Linked DNA regions of Telluria mixta. The main gene of each other region encodes a partner of the protein of the gene in region 2 in a complex. Links are inferred from orthologs where the notes say so. Each region holds a gene or a part of one and is shown on either strand. Other genes may lie near its edges. The genes, in order: holA, P0M04_RS32410 and P0M04_RS26775.

Region 1 (10,049 bases), 4.8 Mb from region 2 along the record:
GGGCCTGGCGGACGCCGACTTCCTGATCGATTTCACGCGCCCGGAAGGCACGTTGCACCACCTGGAATACTGCGCCGCGCACGGCATCAAGATGATCATCGGCACCACCGGTTTCGATGACGCCGGCAAGGCCGCCATCCGCGCCGCCGCCGAAAAGACCGCGATCGTGTTCGCCCCGAACATGAGCATCGGCGTGAACGTCACGTTGAAGCTGCTGGAAATGGCGGCCAAGAATTTCTCCGAGGGCTATGACATCGAGATCGTCGAAGCCCACCACCGCCACAAGGTCGATGCCCCGTCCGGCACCGCGCTCAAGATGGGCGAAGTGATCGCCGACGCCCTCGGCCGCGACCTGAAGGAATGTGCCGTCTACGGCCGCGAAGGCGTGACGGGCGAGCGCGACCCGTCGACGATCGGCTTCGCCACCGTGCGCGGCGGCGACATCGTGGGCGACCACACCGTGCTGTTCGCCGGTATCGGCGAGCGCATCGAGATCAGCCACAAATCCAGCAGCCGCGTCAGCTACGCCCAGGGCTCGCTGCGCGCCGCGCGGTATATTGCCGACAAGGCAACGGGTCTGTACGACATGCAGGACGTCCTCGGCCTCAAGGCCTGACCCGCACACGCCCGCCGAACTGGACGGCTTTGCCGGCGATCTGCTGGCATACTGGCATATATCTCCGTCGTTCCCGCGAAGGCGGGAACCCAATTTCGTACGCGGATCGACAACGCCTGCAGAACTTGGGCCCCTGCCTCCGCAGGGGCGACGTTGTTTTACGTTACCTAACAGGAGACTTTCCATGGCCACCGTCGAGCTCAACGGCGCCGCGATCACCGATGCGGAAAGCTTTCACGTCGAGAGCCAGCGTGCGTTCGGCTTTCCCGATTCGTACCCGCACACGATGGATTCCTGGGTCGATTGCCTGAGCTATCTGCGCGACGAAGACGGCATGAGCAGCGTCCGCCTGAAGAAGGACGAGGTGCTGCACATCGTCGTGACGCACTCGGAGGCCCTGCGCGAACGGGCGCCGGACGTGCTGGAAGAGATGGCCTTTTGCATTATCGGCATCAACGAGCGCTACGAGGACTATGGCGAGAAGGCGGCGCTGGAGCTCGAACTGCGATAGGTCGCTTGTCATGTGACACGATATAATGTTCTGCTCACCTCTTTCAGTCTGCAGAACATCATGCAAGAAAAATATAGTCCAGCCGAAGTCGAACAGGCCGCGCAGGCCTACTGGAAGTCGATCGACGCGTATAAAGCCGTCGAGAACGACCCGCGTTTCCCGAAAGGCAAGTATTACGCCTGCTCGATGCTGCCCTATCCGTCGGGCAAGCTGCACATGGGTCACGTGCGCAACTATACGATCAATGACGTGATGTACCGCTACCTGCGGATGAACGGCTACAACGTGCTGATGCCGATGGGCTGGGACGCCTTCGGCATGCCCGCCGAGAACGCGGCGATGGCGAACAACGTGCCGCCGGCCCAGTGGACCTATTCGAACATCGCCCACATGCGCGGCCAGATGGAGTCGATGGGTCTCGCGATCGACTGGTCGCGTGAGATGACCGCCTGCAAGCCGGACTACTACAAGTGGAACCAGTGGATGTTCCTCAAGATGCTCGAGAAGGGCATCATCTACCAGAAGACCGGCACCGTGAACTGGGACCCGGTCGACCAGACCGTGCTCGCGAACGAGCAGGTCATCGACGGCAAGGGCTGGCGCTCGGGCGCGACCGTCGAAAAGCGCGAGATCCCGATGTACTACGTGCGCATCACGGACTACGCCGACGAACTGCTGGACCACGTCGAACACAAGCTGCCGGGGTGGCCGGAGCGCGTGCGCATCATGCAGGCCAACTGGATCGGCAAGTCGACCGGCGTGCGCTTCGCATTCCCGCACGTGATCATGGACGAGCAGGGTGAGCTCATCAACGAGGGCAAGCTGTACGTCTTCACGACGCGTGCCGATACGATCATGGGCGTGACTTTCTGCGCCGTCGCGCCGGAACACGCATTGGCCCAGCACGCGGCCAAGGACAATCCGGAACTGCAGGCGTTCATCGCCGAGTGCAAGCAGGGTTCCGTCATCGAAGCCGACATGGCGACGATGGAAAAGAAGGGCATGCCGACCGGCCTGTTCGTGACGCATCCGATCTCCGGCGAGCAGGTGCCGGTCTGGGTCGGCAACTACGTGCTGATCACCTACGGCGACGGCGCCGTGATGGGCGTGCCGGCCCACGACGAGCGCGACTTCGGCTTCGCGAAAAAATACGACCTGCCGATCAAGCAGGTGGTGGCCGTGGAAGGCGAGACGTTCTCGCTGGACGGCTGGCAGGAGTGGTACGGCGACAAGGAACGCGGCGTCGTCATCAACTCGGGCAAGTACGACGGCCTGGATTACACGGCGGCCGTCAACGCCGTCGCGGGCGACCTCGCGAACCTGGAGCTGGGCGACAAGAAGGTCACGTTCCGCCTGCGCGACTGGGGCATCTCGCGCCAGCGCTACTGGGGCACGCCGATCCCGATGATCCACTGCGAGAAGTGCGGCACGGTGCCGGTCCCCGAGAAGGACCTGCCGGTCGTGCTGCCGGAAGACTGCGTCCCGGACGGTTCCGGCAACCCGCTGAAGAAACACGAAGCGTTCCTGAAGGTCGACTGCCCGTGCTGCGGCGCGCCGGCACGCCGCGAGACGGACACGATGGACACGTTCATCGACTCGTCCTGGTACTACATGCGCTATACGTCGCCGGGTTCGAACGACGCGATGGTCGACCCGGCCCGCAACGATTACTGGATGCCGATGGACCAGTACATCGGCGGCATCGAACACGCCGTGCTGCACCTGCTGTACGCGCGCTTCTGGACGAAGGTCATGCGCGACTTCGGCCTCGTGAAATTCGACGAGCCGTTCGTCAACCTGCTCACGCAGGGCATGGTGCTGAACGAGACCTATTATCGCGAAGAGGAATCCGGCAAGAAGACCTGGTACAACCCGGCCGACGTGAGCCTGACGTTCGATGAGCGCGGCCGTCCGCAATCGGCGGTGCTGAAGGAAGACGGCCAGCCGGTCGTCATCGGCGGCACCGAGAAGATGTCGAAGTCGAAGAACAACGGCATCGACCCGCAGGCGCAGATCGAGCAGTACGGCGCGGATACCGCCCGCCTGTTCACGATGTTCGCCGCGCCGCCGGAGCAGACCCTGGAATGGTCGGAATCGGGCGTGGAAGGCGCGAGCCGTTTCCTGCGCCGCGTCTGGGCATTCGCTTATGCCCAGCGCGAGCGCGTGGCCGCCGCACTGGCCGGCCAGCAGGCAGGGACGCTCGACGAATCGCAGAAGACGCTGCGCCGCGAAGTGCACAAGGTGCTGCAGCAGGCCGACTACGACTTCAAGCGCATCCAGTACAACACGGTCGTCTCGGCCTGCATGAAGATGCTCAATACCTTGGAGTCGGCGAAGCTGGCGGAAGGCGCTGCAAGCGACGCCGTGATCACGGAAGGCCTGTCGATCTTCCTGCGCATGCTGAACCCGGTCGCGCCGCACATCACGCACGCGCTGTGGCAGGAACTCGGCTACGCCGGCAAGTACGGCGACATCCTGAACGTGGCCTGGCCGGAAGTGGATCCGGCCGCGCTGGAACAGGCCGAGGTCGAGCTGATGATCCAGGTGAACGGCAAGCTGCGCGGTTCGGTGAAGGTGCCGAAGGAAGCCGACAAGGCCGCCATCGAAGCCGCCGCGCTGGCGTCGGAAGCGGCGCAGAAGTTCGTCGAAGGCACGCCGAAGAAGGTCATCGTCGTCCCCGGCAAACTGATCAACATCGTGGTGTAAGCCATGCGCGCCCTGACCCGGAAGTTGGCGGTGCGCGCGGTCGCGGCCCTGCTGGTGGCAAGTGTCACCACAGGCTGCGGCTTCCAGCTGCGCGGTTCGAACGGCAGCTACACGATGCCGTTCCACAGCATCTATCTCGGCTTCCCGGACACGTCCGCGCTGGGCACGGAACTCAAGCGCAACCTGCGCGCGTCCGACCAGGTGGTCATCGCCGACAAGGCGACGGATGCCGAGGCGCAGTTCGTGCTGCTGGGCGAGTCGCGCAACAAGTCCATCCTGTCGCTGAACAGCCTGGGCCGCGTGCGCGAATACCTGCTGACGTACACGATGTCGTTCACCGTGCGCGACGCGAAGGGCGCGGAACTGGTGCCGCCCACGCAGATCTCGCTGCGCCGGAACATGGCGTTCGACGAGACCCAGGTGCTGGCCAAGGAATCGGAAGAAGCGCTGCTGTACCGCGACATGCAGGCGGACCTCGTGCAGCAGATCATCCGCCGCCTCGCGTCGATCAAACCAGCGACTTAACTAAAAAGGAACACCATGCAGTTGCGGCCTGAGGCGCTCGACGGGCACCTCGCCAAGGGGCTCGCGCCCCTGTACGTGATCACGAGCGACGAGCACCTGCTCGCGCTGGAAGCGGCGGACAAGATCCGCCGTGCCGCGCGCGCGCAAGGGTATTCCGAGCGCGACGTGCTCACGGTCGAGCGCAACTTCAAATGGGGCGAGCTGCTGGCCGCCAACCAGGCCATGTCGCTGTTCGGCGACAAGAAGCTGATCGAGCTGCGCATCCCCGGCGGCAAGCCGGGCAAGGACGGCAGCGCGGCCCTGCAGAACTATGCGAAAGACCTGAATCCCGACAACCTCACCCTGGTCACCCTGCCGAAGCTGGACTGGCAGACGGCCAAGGCGTCGTGGGTGGCGGCGCTGCAGCAGGCGGCGGTCTACGTCGAGATTCCGAACGTGGAACGGGCGCAGCTGCCGGGCTGGATCGGCATGCGCTTATCAAGCCAGAACCAGAGCGCGGACCGCCAGAGCCTGGACTTCATCGCCGACCGCGTCGAGGGCAACCTGCTGGCGGCGCACCAGGAAATCCAGAAGCTCGGCCTGCTGTACGAGCCGGGCAAGCTCACATACGAGCAGGTGCATGACGCCGTGCTGAACGTGGCGCGCTACGACGTCTTCAAATTGTCGGAAGCGATGCTGGCCGGCGACCCGGCCCGCCTCGTGCGCATGCTGGAAGGGCTGAAAGGCGAGGGCGAGGCGTTGCCGCTGGTTTTATGGGCCGTCTCCGAAGAAATCCGCACGCTGCTAAAATTAAAGGCAGGGATGGCGCAGGGACGCCCGCTGGGGGCCCTGCTGAAGGAATATCGCATCTGGGGCCCGCGCGAGCGCATGATGGAACCGGCGCTGCGCAGGATTTCGCTGCCGACCCTGGAAACGGCGCTGCAGCAGGCGGCGCAGGTCGACAAGATGGTCAAGGGCCTGCGCGCGAAGCAGTTCGCGGGCGATGCGTGGGATGCGATGCTGCAGCTGGCGTTGAAAGTCGCATCGACATAACGAATTCACTGGAAGAAGCACGATGGACATCACCGAGTACATGCAAACAATCGGCCGCCAGGCGCGCGCGGCCTCGCGCGGCATGGCGCGCGCAGACAGCGCCACCCGCAACCAGGCCTTGCTCCTGATCGCCGCCGCCATCGAGCGCGACGCCGACCAGCTGCGCGCCGCCAACGCGCGCGACATGGAAGCGGCGGCCGCCGCCGGCCTGGAACCGGCGCTGCTGGACCGCCTCGCGCTGTCCGACAAGGCGATCGCCACGATGGTCGACGGCCTGCGCCAGATCGTCGCGCTGCCCGATCCGATCGGCGAAATCACCGACCTGAAATTCCGCCCGACGGGCATCCAGGTGGGCCGCATGCGCGTACCGCTGGGCGTGATCGGCATCATCTACGAAGCGCGCCCGAACGTGACCGTCGACGCGGCCGGCCTGTGTATCAAGAGCGGCAATGCCGCCATCCTGCGCGGCGGCTCGGAAGCCATCCACTGCAACCGCGCGCTGGCCGCGCTGGTGGCCGAAGGCCTGCGCGGCGCCGGCCTGCCGGAGCACGGCGTGCAGGTCGTCGAGACGACGGACCGCGCCGCCGTCGGCGCCCTGATCACGATGCCGGAATTCGTGGACGTGATTGTCCCGCGCGGCGGCAAGGGCCTGATCGCGCGCCTGATGAAGGAAGCCACCGTCCCGATGATCAAGCACCTGGACGGCATCTGCCACGTCTACATCGACGCGAAAGCGGACATCGCCAAGGCGCTGCCGATCGCGATGAACGCGAAAACGCACCGCTACGGCACGTGCAACACGATGGAGACGCTGCTCGTCGCCCGCGCCATCGCGCCGACCGTGCTGCCGCAACTGGCCGAGCTGTACGCGACGAAGGAAGTGGAACTGCGCGCGGATCCGGAAGCGCTGGCGATCCTGCAGGGCTATCCGCATTTGACGCCCGCGACGGAAGAGGACTGGAGCACGGAATACCTGGCGCCGATCCTCGCCGTGAAGATCGTGGACGGCATCGACGCGGCCATCGAGCATATCAACACGTATTCGTCGAAGCACACCGACGCCATCGTTACCGAGGATTACACGGACGCGATGCGCTTCCTGCGCGAGGTGGATTCGGCCTCGGTGATGATCAACGCGTCGACGCGCTTCGCCGACGGCTTCGAATATGGCCTGGGTGCGGAGATCGGCATCTCGAACGACAAGCTGCATGCGCGCGGGCCGGTTGGGCTGGAAGGCCTGACGTCGCTGAAATACGTGGTCTTTGGCCACGGCGAAGTGCGCAAATAAATTCGGGGTCAGAGCACATTTTTCGGAAAATTCGGGGTCAGAGCACATTTGAGGACAATTGTTCCTACGTGCCTCTAATTGCGGCAGCCTGCATCCGCGAGGCGGGGCAGAGGGACTTTGTCGATCTCTTGGCGCCCGTTGATTCTCAAGAGCCATTGCACTAAAAAGTGCTCTGACCCCGAATTTTTGCGAAAACGTGCTACGACCCCGAATTGGAGCTCTTGAATAAAGGAATTGCATGTACCTCTGGATCAAAGCGCTGCACATCGTCTTCGTCGCCTCGTGGTTCGCCGGCCTGTTCTACCTGCCGCGCATCTACGTGAACCTGGCCCAGGAAAGCAACCCTGCAGTAGTCGAGCGCCTGCTCGGCATGGGCCGCCGCCTGTACCGCTTCACGACGATCCTGATGGTGCCGGCGCTGTTGCTGGGCCTGTGGCTGTGGCTGGGCTTCGGCATCAAGGGCGGCTGGCTGCATGCAAAACTGGCGCTCGTGATCCTCGTGATCGGCTACCATCATGCGTGTGGTTCGCTGCTGAAAAAATTCGAACGCGGCGTCAATACGCGCAGCCATAAGTGGTTCCGCGTGTTCAACGAGGTTCCGGTTCTGCTGCTGCTGGCCATCGTAATCCTGGTCGTCGTAAAGCCGTTCTGACCTGAAGATTCAACAAGTTTGATTGGCGGCCGGGCCTACATCCCCGGCCGCTTCGTTTTTAACCAACGGATAAAGGGTACCCCCATGACTTCTTATTTCTGCCCCTGCCCGCGCGGCATGGAACAGGCACTGGCCGACGAGCTGGCCGAGATCGCACAAACCACCGGCAGCACGTCGCTGAAGGTGCACAACCAGGTGCCGGGCGGCGTGCACTGCTCGGGCACGGACGCCGACGCGTACCGCATCAACCTGCATTCGCGAATCGCGTCGCGCGTGCTGCTGCGCATCGCCAACCGCACCTACGCCAACGAAAACGACATCTACGACCTCGTGCTCGAACAGCCGTGGGAAGACTGGTTCAGCGTCGACCACACGATCCGCGTCGACATCACCGCAATCAAGTCGCCGCTGACGAGCCTCGAGTTCACCACGCTGAAGATCAAGGACGCCGTCTGCGACCGCTTCCGCGACCAGTTCGGCCGCCGCCCGTCCGTCAACACGCGCACGCCGGACATGCGCATCATGGGCTTCCTCGACCAGCGCAACTTCACGATCTACCTCGACACGTCCGGCGAAGCGCTGTTCAAGCGCGGCTGGCGCGAGGAGACGGGCGACGCGCCGCTGCGCGAAAACCTCGCCGCCGGCCTGCTGCGCGTGGCGGGCTGGAAGCCGGGCATGACGCTGTTCGATCCGATGTGCGGCTCGGGCACGATCCTGATCGAGGCCGCGCAGATGGTGCAGGGCATCCCGCCCGGCGCGCGCCGCCGCTTCGCGTTCGAGAAATTCAGGAACTTCAATACCAAGGCCTGGCAGGAGATGAAGACGGCGATCAAGCCGAACCCGCTGCCGGAGACGCCAACCATTTTCGGCTCCGACATCTCCGGCGACATGGTCGCGATGACGCGCCATAACCTGCGCTCGGCCGGCATCCTGTTCGAGGTGCCGCTGAAGCAGATCGAGGCGCAGCAGGTGCAGCCGCCCACCAGCGAGCCAGGCCTCCTGGTGACCAATCCCCGTACGGCGAGCGGATCGGCGTGCGCGGCGACTCCACCATTCCGCAGGACGAGATGGCCGTCGGCTTCTACCAGCAGCTCTCCGCCACCCTAAAGCAGCGCTTCGCCGGCTGGACGGTGTACCTGTTCACGGCCGACCTGGGCCTGCCGAAGATGCTGCGCCTGAAGGAATCGCGCAAGACCCCGTTCTTCAACGGCGCCCTCGAATGCCGCCTGTTCCGCTTCGACATGGTGGCCGGCTTCAATCGCCGCGACGCGGCAAAACCGAAAGAAGAATAACGATGCTGCCCGAACCCGAACCGGACAATCTACCGAAAGACCCCGTCACCCCGATCCCGCTGCCGGCACCGCACAAGATCGCGATGCTCTCGGCCGGCGGCCTCGCCACGCTGCTGGCCGCGCTGTCGATGCTGGGGCCGTTCTCGGTCGACGCCTACCTGCCCGCGTTCCCGGCCATCCAGGCGTCGCTGAACGCGACCGGGCTGGAAGTGCAGCAGACGCTGACGGCGTACATGCTGGCCTTCGCCGGGATGTCGCTGTGGCATGGCGCGCTGTCGGACGCGTTCGGGCGGCGCAACGTGGTCCTCGTCGGATTGATCGTGTTCGCGGTCGGCACGCTCGGCTGCGCGTCCGCGCATTCCGTGCACTACCTGTGGATCTTCCGCATCATGCAGGGCGTCTCGGCCGGCGCCGGCGTCGTCGTGGGCCGGGCGATCATCCGTGACCTGTATTCGGATGCGCCGGCCGCGCGGCTGCTGTCAATGGTGACGATGATCTTCTCGATCGCGCCGGCCATCGCGCCCGTGCTGGGCGGCTGGGTGGTGGCCGCGTTCGACTGGCGTTCGATCTTCCTCGGCCTGCTGGCCTTTTCCGTCGTGCTGTGGTGGGTGTGCTGGCAGCACCTGCCGGAGACGATGCCGGTGGAGCGCCGCCAGCCGTTCAACCCGCGCTTCCTGGCGCGCAGCTACTCGGACATTTTCAGTTCCGTGCTGTTCCAGATGAAGTCCGGGATCGTCGCGTTCAACTTCGGCGGCATGTTCCTGTTCATCGCGGGCGCGCCCGTGCTGCTGCCCGTGCACCTGCACCTCGGGCCGTCGGATTTCGCGTGGCTGTTCGTGCCGGCAGTGAGCGGCATCTTCCTGGGCGCGCTGGCCGCCAACCGCCTGGCGGGGAAGATGACGTTCTCGCGCCAGATCGCGATCGGCTATGCGCTCATGCTGGCGGCCGTCACCGGCTCCGTCGCGTACCACGCCGTGCTGCCGCCGGCGCTGCCGTGGACCGTGCTGCCGATGTTCTTCTATAACTTCGGCAGCTCGATCATCAACCCCAGCGCCACGTTGCTGGCGCTCGACCTGTTCCCGCACATCCGCGGCACGGTGGCGTCGTGCCAGTCGTTCGTGACGACCTTGATGGGTGCACTGGTCGCCGGCATCATCGCGCCGGCGCTGACGCATTCCGTGCTGGCGATGGCGCTCGGCCAGGCCGCGTTCGCGCTGGCGTCGCTGGCGTGCTGGATGACCTCACGCCAGTATCGCCGGTACAAGGCGCTGGCCTGACGGTCAGTTGGCCTTCGCGCCGCCGGTATAGCTCAGCGTGGCGAGTTCTTTTTGCGCCTCGTCCGGGCCGACCAGTTCCGGCACGATGTGCCCGGCCATCAGGCCCATCGACACCCTGGTGCGCACGTACTTGACCTCGCCCTTGTCGAG
Region 2 (10,082 bases):
CCTTGGGCAGGCTCGTCCAGATCTGCGCGTCGTGTGCCATCCACTGCGGATTCAGCGCCATGCGAGCGCGACCGCCGGCATCGAGCGGCAGCGGCGTGCGGCTGGCGCCATCGACGACGACGAGGCCCGCATCCAGCGGCGAGATCGCCTTGTTCACCGGCACCAGCTTCGCGTACAGGATGACCTTGTCGCGTTCGGCTTGGGGCAGGGCGTCGAACTTGTCGAGCTTGATGACGTCGACCAGCTTGCGGTACGGGAGCCATTCGCGTTCGGCGGCATGGCCCGGCAGCGCGAGCAGCAGGGAAGTGAACAGGGAAGTGGTAAGCAGCGGGATGCGCAACGAGTTTTTCATTTTTCCTAATTGAAAGAAAAATATCAGTGTAGGGGAATTCCCGATGAGCGTCTAATGTTGCCGCGCCTCGCCCGGTCTACGGTAAAATCTCGGTATGTCCTATCAAGTCCTCGCCCGCAAATACCGTCCCCGGAACTTCGAAACGCTGGTTGGCCAGGAGCACGTCGTCCGTGCGCTGACCCATGCCTTGCGTACCGGACGGCTGCACCACGCCTATCTGTTCACCGGCACGCGCGGGGTGGGCAAGACCACGCTGTCGCGCATCCTGGCCAAGTCGCTCAACTGCGTCGGGCCGGACGGCAACGGATCGATCACGGCCGAGCCGTGCGGCCAGTGCGAGCCGTGCCGCGCGATCGACGCCGGCCGCTTCGTCGACTACGTCGAGATGGACGCCGCGTCGAACCGCGGTGTCGACGAGATGGCCCAGCTGCTGGAGCAGGCGGTCTACGCGCCGAGCAATGCGCGCTTCAAGGTCTATATGATCGACGAGGTGCACATGCTCACGAACCACGCCTTCAACGCGATGCTGAAGACGCTGGAAGAACCGCCCGAGCACGTGAAATTCATCCTCGCGACGACGGACCCGCAAAAGATTCCCGTGACCGTGCTGTCGCGCTGCCTGCAGTTCAACCTGAAGCAGATGCCGCCTGGCCACATCGTGGGCCACCTGGAAAACATCCTCGGCCAGGAAGGCGTGACGTTCGAGCAGCCCGCCCTGCGCCTGCTCGCGCAGGGCGCGCACGGTTCGATGCGCGACGCGCTGTCGCTGACCGACCAGGCCATCGCCTATGCGGCCGGCGCCGTCACGCTCGACGCCGTGCAGGGCATGCTGGGTGCGCTCGACCAGTCCTATCTGGTCCGCCTGCTCGACGCGCTCGCGAACCAGGACGGCGCCGACCTGATGGCCGTCGCCGATGAAATGGCCAGCCGCAGCCTGTCGTACAACGGCGCGCTGCAGGACCTCGGCACCCTGCTGCACCGGATCGCGCTGGCGCAGACCGTGCCGGCCGCGCTGCCGGACGACCTGCCGGAACTGGTCGACATCCAGCGTCTCGCCACGCAATTCGATCCGCAGGAAGTGCAGCTGTATTACCAGATCGCCGTGATCGGCCGCAACGAGATCGGCCTCGCGCCGGACGAGTACGCGGGCTTCACGATGACCCTGCTGCGCATGCTGGCGTTCCGCCCGGGACAGGGCGGCGCCGAGCAGGCGGCGTCGCCCGCACCGGCCGCGCTGGCGCGCACGATGCCGCAGGCGGCACCGGCGCGTCCCGCGGCAGCGGCAGCCTCCGCTGCGCCGGCCGCCGCGGCGCGTCCGGCCGGCCCGGCTGCTTCCGCGGCACCCGCGCCCGCGCCGGCGGCAGCGCCGTCCGCACAAGGCGCCGGCCGCGCCATGACGTCGGCCCGTGCGGCCCTCGATGCCGCGCTGGAAGCGGCGCGCGCCGGTTCCCGCATGGGAGGCGTGCCACGGCGTCCGGCACCGGCTGCGGAACCGCCGGCTGCCGCCGCGCCTGCTCCGGCCGCTGCGCCTTCCGCGCCCGCCGCGCCGGCCCCGTGGGACCAGGGCGCGCCGAACGGCGCCGCCGCTGCCGCCGCACGGACGCAGCCCCAGTCCGCCGCCCAGCCGCAGCCGGCGATGATGCGCCAGCCCGCGCAGGGACAGGCCGAACAGGCAGTCGCCGACGACGAGCCGCCGGCCTGGGTCACCGAGTTTTCCGACGACAGTGCCTTGGCGATGGAAGCCCCGGCGGTGCAGGCGCCTCCGGTGCCGGCCCGTGCCGCGGCACCTTCCGCGCCGCCGTACGCCTACGTCATCACGCCCGTGCCGGCCATCGACTGGGACGGCAACTGGCCGGCGCTCGCGGCCTCGCTGCCGCTGCGCGGCGTGGCCCAGCAGCTGGCCTTCCAGACCGAGCTGATCGAGTGCGTGGCGGATGGCGCCGCCGCGACGTTCCGTCTGCGCGTCCCGGTCGACACGCTGCGCGCCAGCGGTAACAGCGAAAAGCTGTGCGCTGCCCTGCAGGAATGCTTCCCGGCCGTGCGCGTGAACGTCGAGACCGAGATCGCGCCGACCTGGTACACGGCCAGCGCCGAGGCCAAGGCGCGGCGCGAGCGCCTGCAGCGCGAAGCCGAGGCCACCGTCGATGCCGATCCGTTCGTGCAAAACATGGTGAGCACGTTCGACGCGTTCGTCGTGCCCGGTTCCATGCGGCCGATCGCGTCCTGAGCCGGCCCCGCGCCGGCGCCGGTATAAACTGTATAAACGATTTACCCATCCGACTTTTTTGGAGAACACATCATGATGAAAAACCAGCTCGCAGGCCTGATGAAGCAGGCGCAGGCCATGCAGGACAACATGAAGAAGGCGCAGGAGCAGCTGGCTCTGATCGAAGTCGAAGGGCAGTCGGGTGCCGGCCTCGTGAAGGTCGTCATGACGTGCAAGAACGACGTCAAGCGCGTGTCGATCGACCCGTCGCTGCTGGGCGACGACCGCGACATGCTGGAAGACCTGGTCGCCGCCGCGTTCAACGACGCCGTGCGCAAGGCCGAAACCACCGCCCAGGAAAAGATGAGCGGCCTGACCGCCGGCCTGCCGCTGCCGCCGGGCTTCAAGATGCCGTTCTGATGCTCATTTTATGTTCATCGTTACACTCACCTACACGGCGCCGCTCGAGCGCATCGATGCCTACCTCCCGGCGCACCGCGCCTGGCTGCAAGAGCACACTGCGCGCGGGCTGTTCCTGATGGCGGGCCGCAAGGAGCCGCGCGACGGCGGCATCCTCATCGCCCATGCGGCCGACCGCGCCGAGCTCGACGCTGCGCTGCGCGACGATCCGTTCGCGCAGGCCGGCCTGGCGACCTACGCCGTCACCGAGTTCGTTCCCACCATGACCGCCGAGGCATTGTCCGCCTGGCGCGCACAGTAAGCACTGGCGGAGGCGAGTCCATTATGTCCAAATCGCTCGACTTCCTTACCGAGGCCTTGCGCCGCCTGCCGGGCGTCGGGCCGAAGTCGGCGCAGCGCATGGCCTTCCACCTGCTGCAGCATGACCGCGAAGGTGCGGCCATGCTGTCGCGTGCGCTGTACCAGGCCGTCGATGCGGTGCATCACTGCGCCATGTGCAATACCTTCTCTGAAACCGAGGTGTGTGACCTGTGCGCCGACGAGCAGCGCGACCGGACACTTCTGTGCATCGTCGAGACGCCGGCCGACCAGATGATGATCGAGCAGACCCTGACGTACAAGGGCCTGTACTTCGTGCTGATGGGCCGGTTGTCGCCGCTGGACGGCATCGGTCCCAAGGACCTGCACCTGGAAAAGCTGATCGGTCGAGCCGGCGACGGCGGGGTCAAGGAAGTCGTGCTCGCCACCAATTTCACCAACGAGGGCGAAGCGACCGCCCACTACATCAGCGAGATGCTGAAGGCGCGCGGACTCAAGGTCAGTCGCCTCGCGCGCGGCGTTCCCGTCGGGGGCGAGCTCGAGTACGTGGACGCGGGCACCATCGCGCGCGCCATGCTCGACAGGCGCAGTGCATAATGGGCCTCCCCAAAACGGGGAGCCCTTACATGGTCGCGCGACAATGACGGCATCGTAGCGGCTCCCGGCAGCAGGCGGTGTTCGCTTGACAGTGCGCAAACCCGCTGCACCGTCTACGCTGCTATCGTGGGGATACTTTGACCGGACCCCAAGCATGCATCTCGTCGACATCACGATGTTCTACGCGGCCGAAGGAGGCGGCGTCAGCACCTATCTGAATGCCAAGGCCCATTGGCTGGCACGACGCAGCCGCGTGCAGCACACGATCATGAGCTCCAACGTGGAGACGTGCGATGACACGGTGCCCGCGCTCGTCAAGATACCGTCCGCCGGCCTGCCGGGTTTTCACGGCTTCCGCATGCCGTTGTCCGTCGAAGGCCCGGCCCGCCTGCTGGAATCCGTCCGGCCCGACGTCGTCGAGGCGGGCGATGCGGGCCACTGCGCCTGGGCCGCGCTGCGCATGCGCAAGCGCTACGACATCCCGGCCGTCGCCTTCTACCATTCCGACCTGCCGCGCCTCGTGCAGCCGCGCTTCGGCCGCTGGATCGCGCGCGGCACCTGCCGCTACCTCGCCAACCTGTACCGCCAGTTCGACCTCGTGCTGGCACCCAGCCGCATCATGGTGCAGCAGCTGGAGGCGATCGGCGTCTCCGGCGCCGTGCACCAGCCGCTCGGCATCGACAGCAGCGTGTTCCGGCCGCAGCGCCGCGACGAGACCCTGCGCGAACACCTGGGCCTTGCCCCGGAGACGCGCCTGCTCGTCTATGCGGGCCGCTTCACGCCGGAAAAGAAGCTGCACGTCCTTATCGAAGCCGTGCGCAAGCTGGGCGACCCGTACCACCTGATCCTCGTGGGCGGCGGCGGCGTGCTGCCGTTTTGCGACCGCGTCACGCATATCCCGTTCCGGCGCGACCAGCGCCAGCTGGCCAGCCTGCTGGCCAGCTGCGACGTGCTCGTGCATCCGGGCGATTGCGAAACGTTCGGCCTGATCGTGCTGGAAGCGATGGCATGCGGCCTGCCCGTCGTGGCCACAAACAAGGGCGGCGTGGCCGAGCTGGTCGACACGGAGACAGGTATCTTGGCCGAGCCGAACCACGTCGACAGCCTGGCCGGCGCGATCGAAGCCATCTACCAGCGCGACCTCGTCCGCATGGGGCAGGCGGCACGGCGCAGGGCCGTCGAACGCTACGACTGGAACGAGATCCTGCCGCAGGTGATTGGCCGCTACCAAGGCTTGCTGAACGGGTATCCGCACGCGGCCGACGACATCGCCATCGAGCTGATCCATGAACGGGAGCGCATCCGTGTCACAGACTGAATGGTCCCCTGACGAGCACATGCTGTGCGTCTCGATCCACGACGTGGCGCCGGCTACATGGAGCGATTGCCTGCGCCTCGTGGAGGCCGTGCGCGCCGTGGCGGACATCCCGCTGACCTGGCTCGTCGTCCCGCATTACCACTTCCGGCCCGAGCAGTCCCTCGCGATGGAAGCTTGCCTGAACGTGGCGCTGGAGCGCGGCGACGAGCTGGCGCTGCACGGCTACAGCCATCTCGACACGGAGGCGGGCAGCGGCGGCCTGCGCGCGCGCTTCCTGCGCAACGTGTACACGCGGAGCGAGGGCGAATTCGCGGCACTGACGGAGTCGGAAGCGCGGCGGCGCCTGGAGCTCGGCCTCGACTGGTTCGCGGCGCGCGGCTGGACGCCCACCGGCTTCGTCCCGCCGGCCTGGCTGCTGGGCGAGGGCGCCTGGCGGGCCTTGCGCGATGCGCCATTCGCGTACACGACCACGTTCAGCCATTTCCATTGTCTGCCGGGGGCGGGCGAGCGTCGCCCGGTCGCGCGACCGCATTGTCAGCAGGCATTGCACGACACCGGCGGGCGGCCGGGGTATCGCGGCGATGCCAGCGCGAGCATCCAGGGCGGCAGCGGGGCTGTCCAGACCGGCAGGGGCAACCAGTCTGTCCGAGGCCCCGGCAACACGCAGTTCGACGCGCGCAATTGGACAGGTGCGAACGGCACGGACCTGCGTCACGATGTACCCGGCCGCGCTGATGCGGCGCCGCTGCCAGATCTGGCGCAAGATCGGCCGCAAGATCTGCCGGAAGACAACCCGAACCCGGTCATCGCTCCCGCGACGTCCACGCTATTCACGCAAAACAACCGCCACGGCACGCACGCGATCCTGTCGCCGTCGCTCGTGTACGCGGCACGCAACCGCGGCGGGCGCATCCTGTCGCCGCGCATCGCGGACGCCACGGCGTCCGTGCTGGCGCGTTCGCCGCTCGTGCGCTTCAGCCTGCATCCGCCGGATGCGCGCTATCCGGAACTGGTCCGTCACATCCAGCGGACACTGGAGCGCCTGCTGGAAAGTCGCGAGGCGGTGACGAAAGCCGAGTTCGCGCGCCGTGTCACTCAGCGCCTCAACCCGCGCTTCACCAGTACGGATCCCACCAGCCACCCCGCCAGTAACCCGGACCCCAGCCATAGTAGCCCGCAGGCGGTCCATAGCGTTGCTGATCGTACTTCGCACCCAGGCTGATCACGCAACTGCGCCACGCATCCGTCTGCGCTGCGTAGCCCAGCCGGACGCAGGCCGGTCCGTAGATCGCCATCATCCGCTCGACGTCGGCCTGGGCCTGGGCCGCGCGCTCCTGCGGCGTCGTGCACGCGGCCAGCGCCAGCACCAACCCAATACTTAGCACCCGAATCATGGTGCCTCCTGAATCCAACACTCGCCAACACGCGCGTCCTGCGCGCCTTCTCACAGCTTAGAAGCCAGCGCGAGCCTCCGAGAGAGCCTGCTCAATCGCGCGCAGGGAACCATCGCGGGTAAGGGTTGTCACGTACTCGCCCGCACGTGCAATTTCTGGCAAGATGCGCCTTTTCCAAAGGGATGAGCGAGATGCGACAACGTGGATGGCGGAAGTGGGGACGGCGGGTTGCGGTCGGGGCCGTCGTGCTGCCGGTGCTCGTCGCGGGCGGCGCCTGGATGACCTTGCGCGCGAGCCTGCCCGAGCTCGACGGCCAGCATCGCTCGCCGCTGCTGTCGGCGTCCGTGACGGTGGAGCGCGATGCGAACGGCGTGCCGACCATCAGCGGGGCGAACCGGCTCGACGTCGCCTATGCCACCGGCTTCGTGCATGGCCAGGAGCGCTTCTTCCAGATGGATCTGCTGCGCCGCAGTGCCGCCGGCGAACTGGCGGAGCTGTTCGGGGCCAAGGCGCTGCCGCTCGACCGCGCGCACCGCCTGCACCGCTTCCGCGCCCGCGCCGAACAGGTCGTGCAGCGCATGACGCCGGCCGAGCGTACGTTCCTGGACCGCTACGCTGCCGGCGTCAACGACGGCCTGAACGGCCTGCGTGCGCGCCCGTTCGAATACCTGCTGAGCCGTGCGGCGCCGCGTCCGTGGACGCCGGCCGATTCGCTGCTGGCGGTCTGGGCCATGTATTTCGATTTGCAGGGCAACCAGGAACCGCGCGAACTGGCGCGGGGGTGGCTCGCGGCGCACCTCGATCCGGCCCAGCTGGCCTTCCTGCTGCCCGAAGCGACCCGCTGGGATACGCCGATGGATGCCGACGGCGTCGCGCTGGCGCCGGCCCCGATTCCGGCCACGGCGCCGGCCTGGTGGGGCCGCAAGGAAAGCGTCCCCGCGCGCCAGGTGGCGGGCATGGCGTTCACCGATTCCGTCGGCAGCAACAACTACGCCATCGCCGGGACGCGTACGACGAACGGCGCCGCCATCGTCTCCGACGACATGCACCTGGGCCTGCAACTGCCGAACACGTGGTATCGCCTCGCGCTGCGCTTCCCGGACGCGCAGGGGCAACCGCGCCGCGTCGTCGGCGTGAGCCTGCCGGGGACGCCGCCGGCCGTCATCGTCGGCAGCAATGGCCATGTCGCGTGGGCGTTCACGAACAGCTATGCGGACACGCTCGACCTCGTGCGCCTCGGCCTTGACGCCGCCCATCCCGGCCAGGTGCGCACGACGAATGGCTGGGAGACGCCCGTCGCGCACACGGAAACGCTGCTCGTGAAGGGTGAAGCGGCGCAGACGATGACCGTGCTCGAGACGAGCCTCGGTCCGGTCCGTACCGTCGACGGCGTCCAGTACGCGGTGCACTGGGTCGCGCACGACCCCGGCGCGCTCAACCTGAACCACCTGAAGCTGGAAGCGTCGACGAACCTCGACGAAGCGCTCGCCGCGGCGGCCAGCGACGGCATCCCGGCGCAGAACGTCGTCCTCGGCGACGACCGCGGCGGCATCGCCTGGACCATCGCCGGCGCGCTGCCGCAGCGCGCGCAGGGCGGCTCCAAGGTGTCGTTCCCGCTCGCGTCCGACGGTGCCGTGCCCACGTGGACCGGACTGCTCGCGCCGCCGCAGCATCCGCGCGTCGTCAATCCTCCCGGCGGGCAGCTGGTGACGGCAAACAGCCGCCAGCTCGCGGGCGGGGACGCCGGCATCATCGGCGACGGCGGCTTCGACCTGGGGGCGCGCGCGCACCAGTTGAGCGGCACCGTGCACCAGCTCGGCGACAGGACGGACGTGCCGGCCGCGTTCCAGGCGTCGCTCGACGACCGCGCACCGTTCATCGCCGGCTGGCGCGAGCGTGCCCTGGCCGCGCTGGACGCCCGCGCGCTGGACCAGCATCCGGAGCGCGCCGAGTTTCGCCGCCTGCTGGAGCAAAGCTGGGACGGCCGCGCGAGCACGACGTCCGTCGGCTATCGCCTGGCGCGCCAGTTCATGTGGTCGCTGCATGACCTGCTGTTCGCCGGCGTCGATGCGGAGCTGGCGAAACTCGATCCGAAGGCCAGCATCGTGGTCGCGACGTCGCGCTGGCCGGACATCGTCGCGCGCCTGCTGGACGCGCGTCCGGCCGCGTGGCTGCCGGCCGGCTATGCGAGCTGGCAAGACCTGCAACTGGCGGCCATCGACCGCGCCATCGCGGACCTGAAGGAAGACGGCACGCCGCTCGCGCAGGCCACCTGGGGCCGGCGCAACACGGCGACGATCGCGCACCCGTTCACGATTGCGGTGCCGGCACTGCGCCGCTGGCTCAGCGTGCCGCCGGACCAGCTGCCGGGCGACGCCAACATGCCGCGCGTGGCGGGGCCGAAGTTCGGGCAATCGGAGCGCCTGACGGTGGCGCCGGGGCGCGAGGAAGAGGGGCTGTTCGACATGCCCGGCGGGCAGAGCGGGCATCCGCTGTCGCCGTACTTTTTAAAAGGGCACGAGGATTGGGTGCGCGGGAAGCCGGTGCCGTTGTTGCCGGGGGCGGTGGTGCACACGTTGAAATTCACGAACTAAATCAACGTCGTTCCCGCGCAGGCGGGAACCCAAGTTCAGCGTTTTGGCGGCGCAAGATTGGGCCCCCGCCTTCGCGGGGGCGACGGTGTTTCAGTGTGCCGTCAGCGCACCGCCATCGGCACCCACAATTTCTGCAGCATGCCGGTCACCGCCTCCGGCGGCGCCGGCCGCCCGAGATAAAAGCCCTGCACGAGATCGCAGCCGTATTCTTCCAGCAGCACGAGCTGTTCTCCCGTCTCGACGCCTTCCGCCACGACGATCATCTTGAGACCGTGCGCCATCGCGATAATGGCGCGCGTGATCGCGGCATTCTCGGAATCCTGCGGCAGGCCGCTGATGAAGCTGCGGTCGATCTTCAGGGCGCGCACGTCGAAGCGCTTCAGGTAGTTCATCGACGAATAGCCGGTGCCGAAGTCGTCGATCGACAGGTACACACCGATGCCGCGCAGCTGTTCCAGCGTGGCCAGCGTGGCCTTCGCGTCGTCCATCAGCGTGCCTTCCGTCAGCTCCAGTTCGAGCAGGCGCGGGTCGAGGCCAGTGTCGTGCAAGGCTGACAGCACGATCTGCGACAGGTTCTCGTCCTTGAACTGCTTGGCCGACAGGTTCACGGCGATGCGCACGGGACGACGCGAGAATTTCTGCCACTGGCGCGCCTGGTTGCAGGCGGTACGCAGCACCCATTCGCCGATCGGCACGATCAGGCCCGTTTCCTCGGCCAGCGGGATGAATTCGTTGGGCGAGACGACGCCGCGTTCCGCATGGCGCCAGCGCACGAGGGCTTCCACGCCCACGATCTCGGACGAGCGTACGTCGAGCTGCGGTTGATAGAGCAGGTACAGCTCGTCGTTCTGCAGCGCGCGGCGCAGGCCGACTTCCAGCTTCA
Region 3 (10,098 bases), 1.3 Mb from region 2 along the record:
TCCGTCGCCGTCGGGTCCAGGAACGCCTGCTTCACGGCGGTGAGCAGCGGGTTGTTGACGCCGTCCGTCGTGCCGTAGTTGATCAGCCAGATGGCGGTGCCGGCGGCGCCTTCGCCGTCCTTCGTCGATTGCGCCCACGCGCCCTTGGCGGCGATGGTCGCCGGTTCCTCGTAGCTGATGTAGCCGCTGGCCCAGTCCGGACGGTCGGCCGGCGTGTAGCCGCCCGGGTAGACGCGGTAGCTCGTCTGCGTGGGCGCGTCCCACGCGTAGATGCCCTTGTCCAGGTAGCCGTATTTATGGAGCATCGTGTAGCTCCAGCGGTAGTCGAGGACCGACCATTTGCCGAGGTCACCGTCCGTCTCCTGGTTCGGGCCCGTGAACGGCGGCGCGTAGTTCGCGCCGTAGAAGCCGATGCCCATGGCCAGCTTCGAGCGGGGTACCCCGGCGTCGACATAGGCCTGGATCGTGCCGGCGATCGAGACGGGCCGGTGTTCCGTGTGTCCCGTCAACGGCGAGAACGTATTGCTGTACCAGCCCTGGCCGAACCAGCCCACGCCATAGCTCATGAAGTTGTACTGGTCGACGAGGGTCGTCATGCGCACGTCGTGCGGCGTCACCTTGTCGATGTTCGTGTTGATGTTCCCGGCCGGGTACGTGATGATCACCGGGCTGTTCTGGTAGCGCGGCCGCGCGTTCGCTTCCTTGCGCAGGTCGATCACGAGGGCTTCCAGCAGCGCCGCCTCGTCCGGGTTCTTGCTGTCGAGGCCTTCCCAGTCGACGTCGATGCCGTCGTAGTCCTTCGCGACCATGTAGTCGACCAGGTTCTTCACGAACGTCGGCCGCACGGCCGGCGCGGCCGACGCGAGGAAGCCCGCATTGTCGCCTTCGCCGCCCAGCATGATCAGGGCCTTGATGTTTGCCTGGTGCGCGCGCCTGACCAGGAATTCCTCGACGGTCCAGTCGTAGGCGGCGCCGGGGCCGACGTCGCGGTTGTCGTGGGCGTTGCCCCCGCCCAGGACGATCTCGCCCGGCTGGCCCGACTTGCCGCCGCCCGGGCCGATGCGGGCGAACACGAAGTGCGTCAGCGCCGTCATGTCGACGTGCTCGGGTTTCTGGTAGTCGGCGTTGTCCCAGAAATAGCCGCCGTAATAGCCCGTGACCCACTTCGGCTGCGTGCCCGGGGTGGTTGCCATCGCCGGCAGCGCTGCCATCAGCGTCAGTCCGGCCAATACCTTGATTGCCTTGCGCATTCTCTGCTCCTTTTGTTGTTACTGTAAGGCAACAAGGTTAGCAGTGCGCTGCGGAAATTCCTGCCCCCACGGGAGGGGCCATCAAATCAGGCTGCGGCCTGGTCGCAAGGTTTCAGGATGCGTTCGTGCAGCTCCGGCTCGTCGTCGCCATACAGCTTGACGACGGTCGACGTGCGGGTGCCGTAGCCCGGGATCTCGATGCAGACGGCGGACAGCTGGCGTTCCAGGTCGAGCGGGACGCCCGTGTCGGGCAGGCGCATGTCCGGGGCGCGGGTCGTATCGGCCAGCATTTCGAAATACGCTTCTTCCGGCGCGCCCTGCAGCAGCAGGCTGGCGAACGTCGCCTTGGTGCGCACGACCTTGGGCCAGGGCGCATCCAGCAGGCCGTTCGAGACGCCGTAGATGCCCGGCTCCAGCGCCTTGCCGTTGCGCGGGTCGTCCCCGGCATGGTTCGAGAACCAGTACATGCCGGCGGCATCGCCGAGGATCAGGTTGAAGCCGTTGAAGGCATCCGCACCGGGCGCGATGCGGGCGAGGTACGCCTCCGCCTCCTCGTCGCCCTTGAGGAAATCGGCGACGAGGGCGCCGCGCGTGGGCGCGTCCGTGCGCCAGTCGCTGGGGGCGCGGATGTTGGTGAGGGCGGCGAATTTCGGACCGTTCGGACCATCCTTCGTCACACCCATCCAGCTGCCGCCGCCGCGCAGGTCGCGGCCCGCGATGATGTTGGGTGCGTCCGGCCAAGGGCCGGCCGGGGTGGCGGGACGATCATAGTATTCGTCGCGGTTGGCGCAGGCGACCAGCGGCAGGCCCGGGATCACGCGCCAGGCAAAAACGATCAGGCACATGTTGGGAGATCCATGAAGATTTCGGCGCGGCGGGGACCCTCGATGAGGGATGCCAGGCCGGCACTGCGGGCCGCGTCTTCGAGCCGCGCGGGAAAGGCATCGTCCACGCCCGGATACACTTCCATCCAGGTCTGCAGGCCGGCGCTGGCTTCGGGCCGACGCTTCAACTGCGCCGGCACGCCGACGCTGTCCTGCAGCGCGCGCACGCGCGGCGCCAGCGCGGCGGCGTCAAGCTCGCGCACCTTGTAATAGACGTACAGGTCGATCATGAGCGTCAAACGTCAAGCGCGTCGAGCGCGTACGGCAGCGGCAGGAAATCCAGCTTCGTGCCCCCGGCCGAGCCGTGGCGCACGTCGCCGTCCAGTGCCGCGAGCTTGATCTCGACGAGGGCATCGGCCCCGCCCGCGCCGTTCGGCGCCGCGTTGACGATCATGCCCGACGGCTGGTCCGGGTCGGTGACGGAATAGACTTCGTCGCCGGGACGCGCGGCCGCGTCAGGCAGTGTGGCGAGCGCCGTGCGCCGTTTCAGCTTGCCGAGGTACTGGCTGCGGGCGACGATTTCCTGGCCCGGGTAGCAGCCCTTTTTGAAATTGACGCCGCCGAGCAGCTCGTAGTTGACCATCTGCGGCACGAACTGTTCCTGCGTGCCGGGGCCGATCTGCGGGACGCCGGCGTGGATGGCCGCCAGTTGCCAGGCTGCGTTGCCGCCCAGCGCGAGCGCGTCCTTCCACGCGGACAGCGCGGCGATGGCATTATCGGCCGTGGTCAGCCACAGGTAGCGCGGCTGGTTGAACGCGTCGGCGAGACGGATCACGGTGCCGGCGTCGCCGTCGATCTTCGCGTAGGGAGCGTCGGGCAGGGTGCCGACGCGCTCGCGCAGCGCATCGGCCGCCGCCGCGCCGCCCAGGCCGAGGACGGCCGCGCGGGCCGGTTCGTCGGTGGCGTCGCGCAGCTTCGCTTTCGCGCGCAGCACGAACATCGTCAGGCGCTTCTGCAGCGGCGCCTGGATGGCGCGCGGCAGTTGCAGGTAAATACTCTCCGCATCGCGCCACATCAGGAACGTGGCCTGCAGGCGGCCCTTCGGCGTGCAATAGCCGGCGAGACGCGCTTCGGAGGTGCCGAGGTGCTCCACGTCGTTGGTGAGCTGGTTGTGGAGGAAACTGGCGGCGTCGTCGCCGGCGATGCCAATCAGGCCCAGGTCGGTGACGGAGGCGACGATACCGCGTTCGAGGTCGGCGGTAGTGAGCACGCGGCCGAAGTCCTCGACTTGCGTCGGGCTATCGGGATGAAAGCGGGCGCCCAGGGTGGCGAGGTGTTCGATCCAATGGTTCATACACGAATTATTTCCGGTTTGGCTGTATCGGCTTTATGATTACGGCCTCATTATAAGTTCGCCTTCGAAAATGCGCCGACGACGGCAAAAAACCAGGTCCAGCATGGCATTCATAAAAAAACTCATCGTCACAGGCGTCATCGTGGCCGTCGGTGCCGGCGCCGGCTTCCAGTGGTGGAGCAAGCAGCCGATCACGCCGGGCAACGCGGCCGTCATCCCGTTCGCCATCGCGCAGGGCAGCGGTGTCGCGGGCGCCGCGCAGCAGATGGCGACGGCCGGCGTGCCCGTCAACCCGTTCCTGTTCGGGGTGCTGGCGCGCGTCACCGGCAAGGCCGGCCAGATCAAGGCCGGCAGCTACGAGCTGAAGCCGGATACGTCCCCGCGCCGCCTCCTCACGCAGCTCGTGCGCGGCGAGTTCGCGCAGGAATCGCTGACGATCATCGAGGGCTGGACGTTCCGCCAGATGCGGCAGGCCATCGATGCGGCGCCGAACCTGAAACACGAGACCGCGAAACTGTCCGACCAGGAGTTGCTGGCGAAGATCGCGCCGGACTACAAGGCACCGGAAGGCCTGTTCTTCCCCGATACGTATCTGTTCGCGAAGAACGCGAGCGACCTGTCGATCTACCGGCAGGCACACGAGATGATGATGAAGCGCCTGAAGGCCGCGTGGGAAAAACGCGATCCGGGCCTGCCGTACACGGAGCCCTACCAGGCCTTGATCATGGCCTCGCTGGTGGAAAAGGAAACGGGCCAGAAGAGCGAACGCGGGATGATCGCGGGCGTCTTCGTGAACCGCCTGAAGGCCGGCATGCTGCTGCAGACCGACCCCACCGTCATCTACGGCATGGGCGATAAATATGACGGCAAGATCCGCAAAAAGGATCTCGAGACGGACACCCCGTACAATACCTATACGCGCGCCGGTTTGCCGCCGACGCCGATCGCGCTGCCGGGCGTGCAATCGCTCGCCGCCGCGACGGCGCCCGCGAAGACGGAAGCCCTGTACTTCGTGTCGCGCGGCGATGGCACCAGCCACTTCTCGGTCAACCTGAATGAGCACAACAAGGCCGTGAACCAGTACCAGCGCAACCAGTCGCAGTAATTACGAATGAATCCAATGAACCAGAACGATGCCACCCGCGGGCGCTTCATCACCTTCGAAGGCATCGACGGCGCCGGCAAGTCGACGCACATCGGCTACGTCACCTCGCTGCTGAAGGGCGCGGGCAAGCGGGTCGTGTCGACGCGCGAGCCGGGCGGCACGCCGCTCGGCGAAAAGCTGCGCGACCTCGTGCTGCACGAAAAGATGCACCTCGAGACGGAAGCCCTCATCATGTTCGCCAGCCGGCGCGAACACGTGGCGCAAGTCGTCGAACCGGCCATCGCGCGCGGCGACTGGGTCTTGTCCGACCGCTTCACGGATGCCAGCTTCGCCTACCAGGGCGGCGGACGCGGTCTCGATCGTGCCAAGCTGGACGCGCTGGAACAATGGGTGCATCCGCACCTGCAGCCGGACCTGACCCTGCTGTTCGACGTCCCGCTGGACGTGGCGAAAGCCCGCCTGTCCGCCTCGCGCACGCTCGACAAGTTCGAGATGGAACAGGCCGATTTCTTTGCGCGCGTGCGGGGCGAATACCTGCGCCGCGCGGCCGAATCGCAGGGCCGCATCGTCGTCATCGATTCGACGAAGACCATCGACGAGGTGCGCGCCGCGCTGCAGGCCGCGCTGGAGACCTGGCTGTGAGCATGTACCCGTGGCAAGAAGACGCGTGGACGCGGCTGCAGGCGATGCGCGTGCGGCTGCCGCACGCCATCCTCTTCTACGGCCCGTCCGGCATCGGCAAGGCCGATTTTATTGAAGCGTTCGCGCAGGCGCTGCTGTGCGAAAACGTGAGGCCCGACGGCCACGCGTGCGGCGCATGCGCGTCGTGCGGCTGGTTTGTCCAGGGCAATCACCCCGACTACCGCCGCGTGCGGCCGGAAGCGATGGAGGACGAAGCGCCCGCTGCCGAGGGCGACGAGGCGCCGGCGGAAGAGAAAAAAACGAAGTCGAAGACGGCGTCGAAAGAGATCAAGATCGAGCAGGTGCGCGCACTGGCCGATTTCATGAACATCTCGACACACCGCCAGGGCCTGCGCGTCGTCGTGCTGTATCCGGCCGAGGCGCTGAACATGCCGGCGTCGAACGCGCTGCTCAAGACGCTCGAGGAACCGCCGCCAGGGACCGTGTTCCTGCTGGCATCGAACGGGCTGGACCGGCTGCTGCCGACCATCCTGTCGCGCTGCCGCAAGTTCGCCTTGCCGATGCCGGACCACGCCCAGGCGTTGGCCTGGCTGGGGGCGCAGGGCGTCACCGATGCGGACGGCTGGCTGCGCGAACAGGGCGGTGCACCGCTCGCGGCGCTGGCCCAGGCCGAGACGGGCAGCCGCGATGAGCTCGACAGCCTGCTGCAGGTGCTCGCGCAACCGAGCGTGGATGCGGCGTTGCGCAGTGCTGACAAATTGAGCAAGGCGCCGCTGGCGTCGCTCGTCGCGTGGCAGCAGCGGTGGCTGTATGACGTGTTTTCGTACAAGCTGTCCGGAGTGATCCGGTATTATCCGAGATATCAGCGGGAACTCGCGGCGTTGGCTGGGCGCGTGCACGTGGCTAACCTGCTGCAGGCGATCAAGTCCACGAACGAACGCCGCGCCGTGGCCGATCACCCCCTGTCTCCGAAACTGTTTGTCGAAGACATGTTGCTTGATTACACTGCCCGCTGCGGTCCTCAGTGACCTGATCGATGAAAGGAAGATGATGAGCGTATCTCCGAACGGTCCGATCAGCGGCCTGCCCGCGGATCCGAACGCGCCCCAGCCGGTGCGGCCGTCCGTATTGTCGCTCGCCATCAAGGAAAAAGCCGCCCTGTACGCGGCCTACATGCCGTTCCTGAAGAATGGCGGCATGTTCGTGCCGACCAACAAGCCGTACAAGATCGGCGACGAGATCTATCTGATCCTGTCGCTGATGGACGACCCGAACAAATACCCGATCGCCGGCAAGGTCGCGTGGATCACGCCGGCCGGTGCGAACAACAACAAGGCGCAAGGCATTGGCGTGCACTTCCCGGCCGACGAGACCGGGCAGCGTGCCCGCCTGCGCATCGAAGAAATCCTTGGCGCCGCGCTGCGTTCGTCACGCGCCACCCATACCCTGTAATTTTTTTGGCTTCACCATGCCGTCCTACGTACACCGCCTCGCCCGCATCGAAGACCTGCCCGTCATCGTCGACATCTACAACTCCACCATCGCGTCGCGCGAAGTCACGGCGGACACCGAACCCGTCACCGTGCAATCGCGCGAAGGCTGGTTCAACGACCACACGCCGGAACGCCGTCCGCTATGGGTGATCCATGACGCGGCCGATGCGTCCGACAGCCCGGCCGTGATCGGCTGGTGCTCGTATTCGAATTTCTACGGCCGTCCGGCATACTCGGGCACGGCCGAGCTGTCGATCTATATCGCGGAAGCATGGCGCGGCAAGGGTGTCGGTCGGTACTGCCTGGAACAGGCGATGGCGTTCGCGCCGAATGTGAACGTGCATACCTTGCTCGGGTTTATCTTCGGGCACAACGCGCCGAGCCTCGGACTGTTCCGCAAATACGGGTTCGATACGTGGGCACATTTCCCGCGCGTGGCGAACCTGGATGGCATCGAGCGGGACCTGATCATCCTGGGCAAGCGCGTGGCCTGAGACCCCAAGACCGTCGCCCCTGCGAAGGCAGGGGCCCAATTTTACGTAGCGTTGACGCGAGGAAATGGGGTTCCCGCCTACGCGGGAACGACGGTGGGCGGCGAGCCGATGGCGCCTCGCGTACAATATCGGGATGTATATCGATTCCCACTGCCACATCAATTTCCCGGAACTGGCCGCCCGGATGCCGGAGATCCTGGCCAAGATGGCCGAGAACAAGGTCTCGCACGCGCTGTGCGTCTCCGTCGACCTGCCGGAGTTCCCCAGCGTGCTCGCGCTGGCCGAGCAATATCCGCACATTTATGCCTCCGTCGGCGTGCATCCCGATTACGAGGACACGCCCGAGCCTACCGTCGCGCAGCTGGTCGAGCTGGCGGATCACCCGAAGGTCATCGCGATCGGCGAGACGGGGCTCGATTATTACCGGCTGGAAGGCGACCTCGAGTGGCAGCGCGAGCGTTTCCGCACGCACATCCGCGCATCGCGCGAGACGCGCAAACCCCTGATCATCCACACGCGTTCGGCCAGCGAAGACACGATCCGCATCATGCGCGAAGAAGGCGCGGGCACGGACAAGGGCGGCGTCGCGGGCGTCATGCACTGCTTCACGGAGTCGCTGGAAGTGGCCCAGGCCGCCATCGGGATGGGCTTCTATATTTCGTTCTCGGGCATCGTGACGTTCAAGAGCGCGAAGGACCTGCAGGCGGTGGCGAAGGCGGTGCCGCTCGACCGTATCCTCATCGAGACGGATTCGCCTTACCTCGCGCCCGTGCCGTTCCGCGGCAAGATGAACGAGCCGGGCTATGTGGCGCACGTGGCGGAGTACATCGCCACGTTGAAGGATGTCCCGTTGCGCGAGATCGCCGACCGCACCACCGAGAATTTCTTCAACCTGTTCAAGGCCGCGAGGACCTGACCCATGACCCTTCTTCGAGCTATCCTGCTTGCCGCCACGCTGGCGGCGCCCGCCCTGGCGCTGGCCGACCAGACGAGCGACTTTTTCCGTGCGGTGCAGATGGACGATGCCGGCACGGTGCGTTCGTTGCTGGGCAAGGTCGATCCGAACCAGCCCAATCCCGTCGGTGGCGAGCCTGCCCTCGTGCTGGCCGTGCGCGAAGGCGCGATGCAGGTGGTCGACGCGCTGCTGCGCAACCCCGGCACGAACGTCGACGCGCCTGCGCTGAACGGCAACACGGCGCTGATGATGGCCGCGTACAAGCACAACAAGCCGGCAGCGGAAGCCCTCATCGCGAAAGGCGCGGCCGTGAACCGTCCCGGCTGGACGCCGCTGCACTACGCGGCCGCCAGCGGCGATAACGACATCGCGCGCCTGCTGCTGGCGCACGGCGCGCGCATCGATGCGCAGTCGCCGCCGGCCAGCGGCAAGTTCACGCCGCTGATGATGGCGGCGCGCGAGGGCCACGATGACACGGCCGTGTTCCTGCTCGGCCAGGGCGCGGATCCGCAACTGAAGAATGGGGAAGGCCTGACGGCGGCCGGGATCGCGCGCAAGGCCGATCACGCCGGCATTGCCGAGGCGCTCGACAGGAAGGTCAAGTCTGCCCGCTGAGCGGGCCGGTCTCGCTTTCCCCGCACTTGTGGGCGCGCTTCCTGGTGTACATGTGCGCGTCCGCATGCATCAGCAGGGTCTCGACCTGGTCCGCATGATCCGGGAACAGGCCGATCCCGATGCTGACCCCGATGCGCAGCGGCGCGCACTGCGTCGGCACGGGCCGCACGAGCGCGGCGCAGATCTTGTCGGCGCAGTGTTCGGCGTCCTCGGGCGCCTGCAGGTCTTCCAGCAGCAGCACGAATTCGTCGCCGCCCAGGCGCGCCACCGTGTCCGACTCGCGCGCGCATTCCACCAGCCGGGCCGCGACCTCCCGTAACAGCGCGTCGCCGGCCGCATGGCCGTAGCGATCGTTGACCAGCTTGAAATCGTTCACGTCCACGTACAGCAGCCCGAGCCGCGAGTGACAGCGCCGCGCCCGCGCGACGGCCGTGCGGATGCGGTCGAAGAACAGCCGGCGGTTCGGCAGGCCCGTCAGTTCGTCGAGGCAGGCGGACCGCATCAGGTCGTCGTGCAGGCGCTTGCGCTCCAGCGCCAGCCCGACCTGGGCCGCGACGAAGCGCAGCAGGCCGCGGTCGGCCGGCGAGTAGCCCGTGCCGGCATGGTCGCGCAGCAGCAGCGCGCCGATCGTACCGGCCGGGCCGCCCAGTTCGATCATGAGCCAGGTATTCAGCCGCCCCGCGCCAACGTGGCGGACGGCGTCCGGCGCGATACTGTCCGGCGTCGTCGCCGTGGCGCGCCAGCGCGCGAGGCAGGCGCGCGACGGCAGGCGCGTTTGCGGGTCGTGGTCGCGCTGGTAGACCACCTTGAAACCGTGCTGCGGGGTCGGGTCGCTCACGACGACCATGCCCGGGGCGCCCACGAGGCGGTCGAGGATGGCGTGGATCTCGCCGCACAGTCCGGCCAGGTCGCCCGTATGATAGACGGCTTCGGAAATCGCATACGTCGCCGCCTGGCGCCGCTCGGCGCGCTTGCGGGCGCTGATGTCGCGCGCGACGCCCAGGCGCAGGCCGTGGTCCGCGATCCAGCGGGCCGACCACATCACGTCGACGCGGCGCCCGTCCTTGTGCAGGTAGCGGTTCTCGAAGCCGACGCGTTCCTGGCCGGCCAGCACGCGCGCGCTTTCCATGCACGTGATGGCGCGGTCTTCGGGAACGACGAAATCGAGCATGTATTGGCCGATCAGCTCGGTGGGGCGGTAGCCGAGCATGCGCTCGCAGCCGGCGCTGACGTCCACGATGATGCCACGCCGGTCCACCAGGAAAACGACGTCCAGGAGCAGGTCGGCGATGTTCGCCGAGAGGGAACGGATCGAATGTACCATGGCGGCCCGAAAACGGTGGCGGCGGATGGGAAAATACTAACA

What was found.
Region 1: the proteins of P0M04_RS32410 (region 2) and holA are in contact, whole or in part, in a cryo-EM structure (PDB 8GIZ), measured with the Escherichia coli proteins. The link is inferred for Telluria mixta from one-to-one orthologs.
Region 3: the proteins of P0M04_RS32410 (region 2) and P0M04_RS26775 are in contact, whole or in part, in a cryo-EM structure (PDB 8GIZ), measured with the Escherichia coli proteins. The link is inferred for Telluria mixta from one-to-one orthologs.

Annotation. Positions count from the first base shown.
Region 1 is NZ_CP119520.1:2,536,257-2,546,305, forward strand. What follows is about bases 3,496-6,381. They hold holA (DNA polymerase III subunit delta), read left to right. Parts: upstream 3,496-4,373; coding sequence 4,374-5,390; downstream 5,391-6,381. Other genes in these bases: leuS (leucine--tRNA ligase), read left to right, coding at 3,496-3,833; P0M04_RS11310 (LPS-assembly lipoprotein LptE), read left to right, coding at 3,837-4,358; P0M04_RS11320 (glutamate-5-semialdehyde dehydrogenase), read left to right, coding at 5,413-6,381. Also shown: dapB (4-hydroxy-tetrahydrodipicolinate reductase), read left to right, coding at 1-616; P0M04_RS11300 (barstar family protein), read left to right, coding at 801-1,127; more of leuS, read left to right, coding at 1,188-3,495; more of P0M04_RS11320, read left to right, coding at 6,382-6,678; P0M04_RS11325 (CopD family protein), read left to right, coding at 6,917-7,330; P0M04_RS11335 (multidrug effflux MFS transporter), read left to right, coding at 8,625-9,899; P0M04_RS11340 (DUF2846 domain-containing protein), read right to left, coding at 9,903-10,049. UniProt on the Escherichia coli protein: Part of the beta sliding clamp loading complex, which hydrolyzes ATP to load the beta clamp onto primed DNA to form the DNA replication pre-initiation complex.
Region 2 is NZ_CP119520.1:7,352,334-7,362,415, reverse strand. Bases 94-3,012 are described here. They hold P0M04_RS32410 (DNA polymerase III subunit gamma/tau), read left to right. Parts: upstream 94-446; coding sequence 447-2,579; downstream 2,580-3,012. Other genes in these bases: P0M04_RS32400 (YciI family protein), read left to right, coding at 2,989-3,012; P0M04_RS32405 (YbaB/EbfC family nucleoid-associated protein), read left to right, coding at 2,652-2,978; P0M04_RS32415 (hypothetical protein), read right to left, coding at 94-352. Also shown: more of P0M04_RS32415, read right to left, coding at 1-93; more of P0M04_RS32400, read left to right, coding at 3,013-3,279; recombination mediator RecR, read left to right, coding at 3,303-3,893; P0M04_RS32390 (glycosyltransferase family 4 protein), read left to right, coding at 4,048-5,211; P0M04_RS32385 (polysaccharide deacetylase family protein), read left to right, coding at 5,198-6,433; P0M04_RS32380 (hypothetical protein), read right to left, coding at 6,327-6,605; P0M04_RS32375 (penicillin acylase family protein), read left to right, coding at 6,797-9,199; P0M04_RS32370 (putative bifunctional diguanylate cyclase/phosphodiesterase), read right to left, coding at 9,301-10,082. UniProt on the Escherichia coli protein: Part of the beta sliding clamp loading complex, which hydrolyzes ATP to load the beta clamp onto primed DNA to form the DNA replication pre-initiation complex.
Region 3 is NZ_CP119520.1:6,068,041-6,078,138, reverse strand. What follows is about bases 4,256-7,190. They hold P0M04_RS26775 (DNA polymerase III subunit delta'), read left to right. Parts: upstream 4,256-5,177; coding sequence 5,178-6,203; downstream 6,204-7,190. Other genes in these bases: P0M04_RS26765 (GNAT family N-acetyltransferase), read left to right, coding at 6,644-7,162; P0M04_RS26770 (PilZ domain-containing protein), read left to right, coding at 6,226-6,627; tmk (dTMP kinase), read left to right, coding at 4,549-5,175; mltG (endolytic transglycosylase MltG), read left to right, coding at 4,256-4,533. In the rest of the region: P0M04_RS26805 (glycosyl hydrolase family 18 protein), read right to left, coding at 1-1,250; P0M04_RS26800 (NRDE family protein), read right to left, coding at 1,337-2,095; P0M04_RS26795 (DUF4936 family protein), read right to left, coding at 2,086-2,364; CAF17-like 4Fe-4S cluster assembly/insertion protein YgfZ, read right to left, coding at 2,370-3,428; more of mltG, read left to right, coding at 3,532-4,255; P0M04_RS26760 (TatD family hydrolase), read left to right, coding at 7,296-8,078; P0M04_RS26755 (ankyrin repeat domain-containing protein), read left to right, coding at 8,082-8,732; P0M04_RS26750 (diguanylate cyclase domain-containing protein), read right to left, coding at 8,716-10,056. UniProt on the Escherichia coli protein: Part of the beta sliding clamp loading complex, which hydrolyzes ATP to load the beta clamp onto primed DNA to form the DNA replication pre-initiation complex.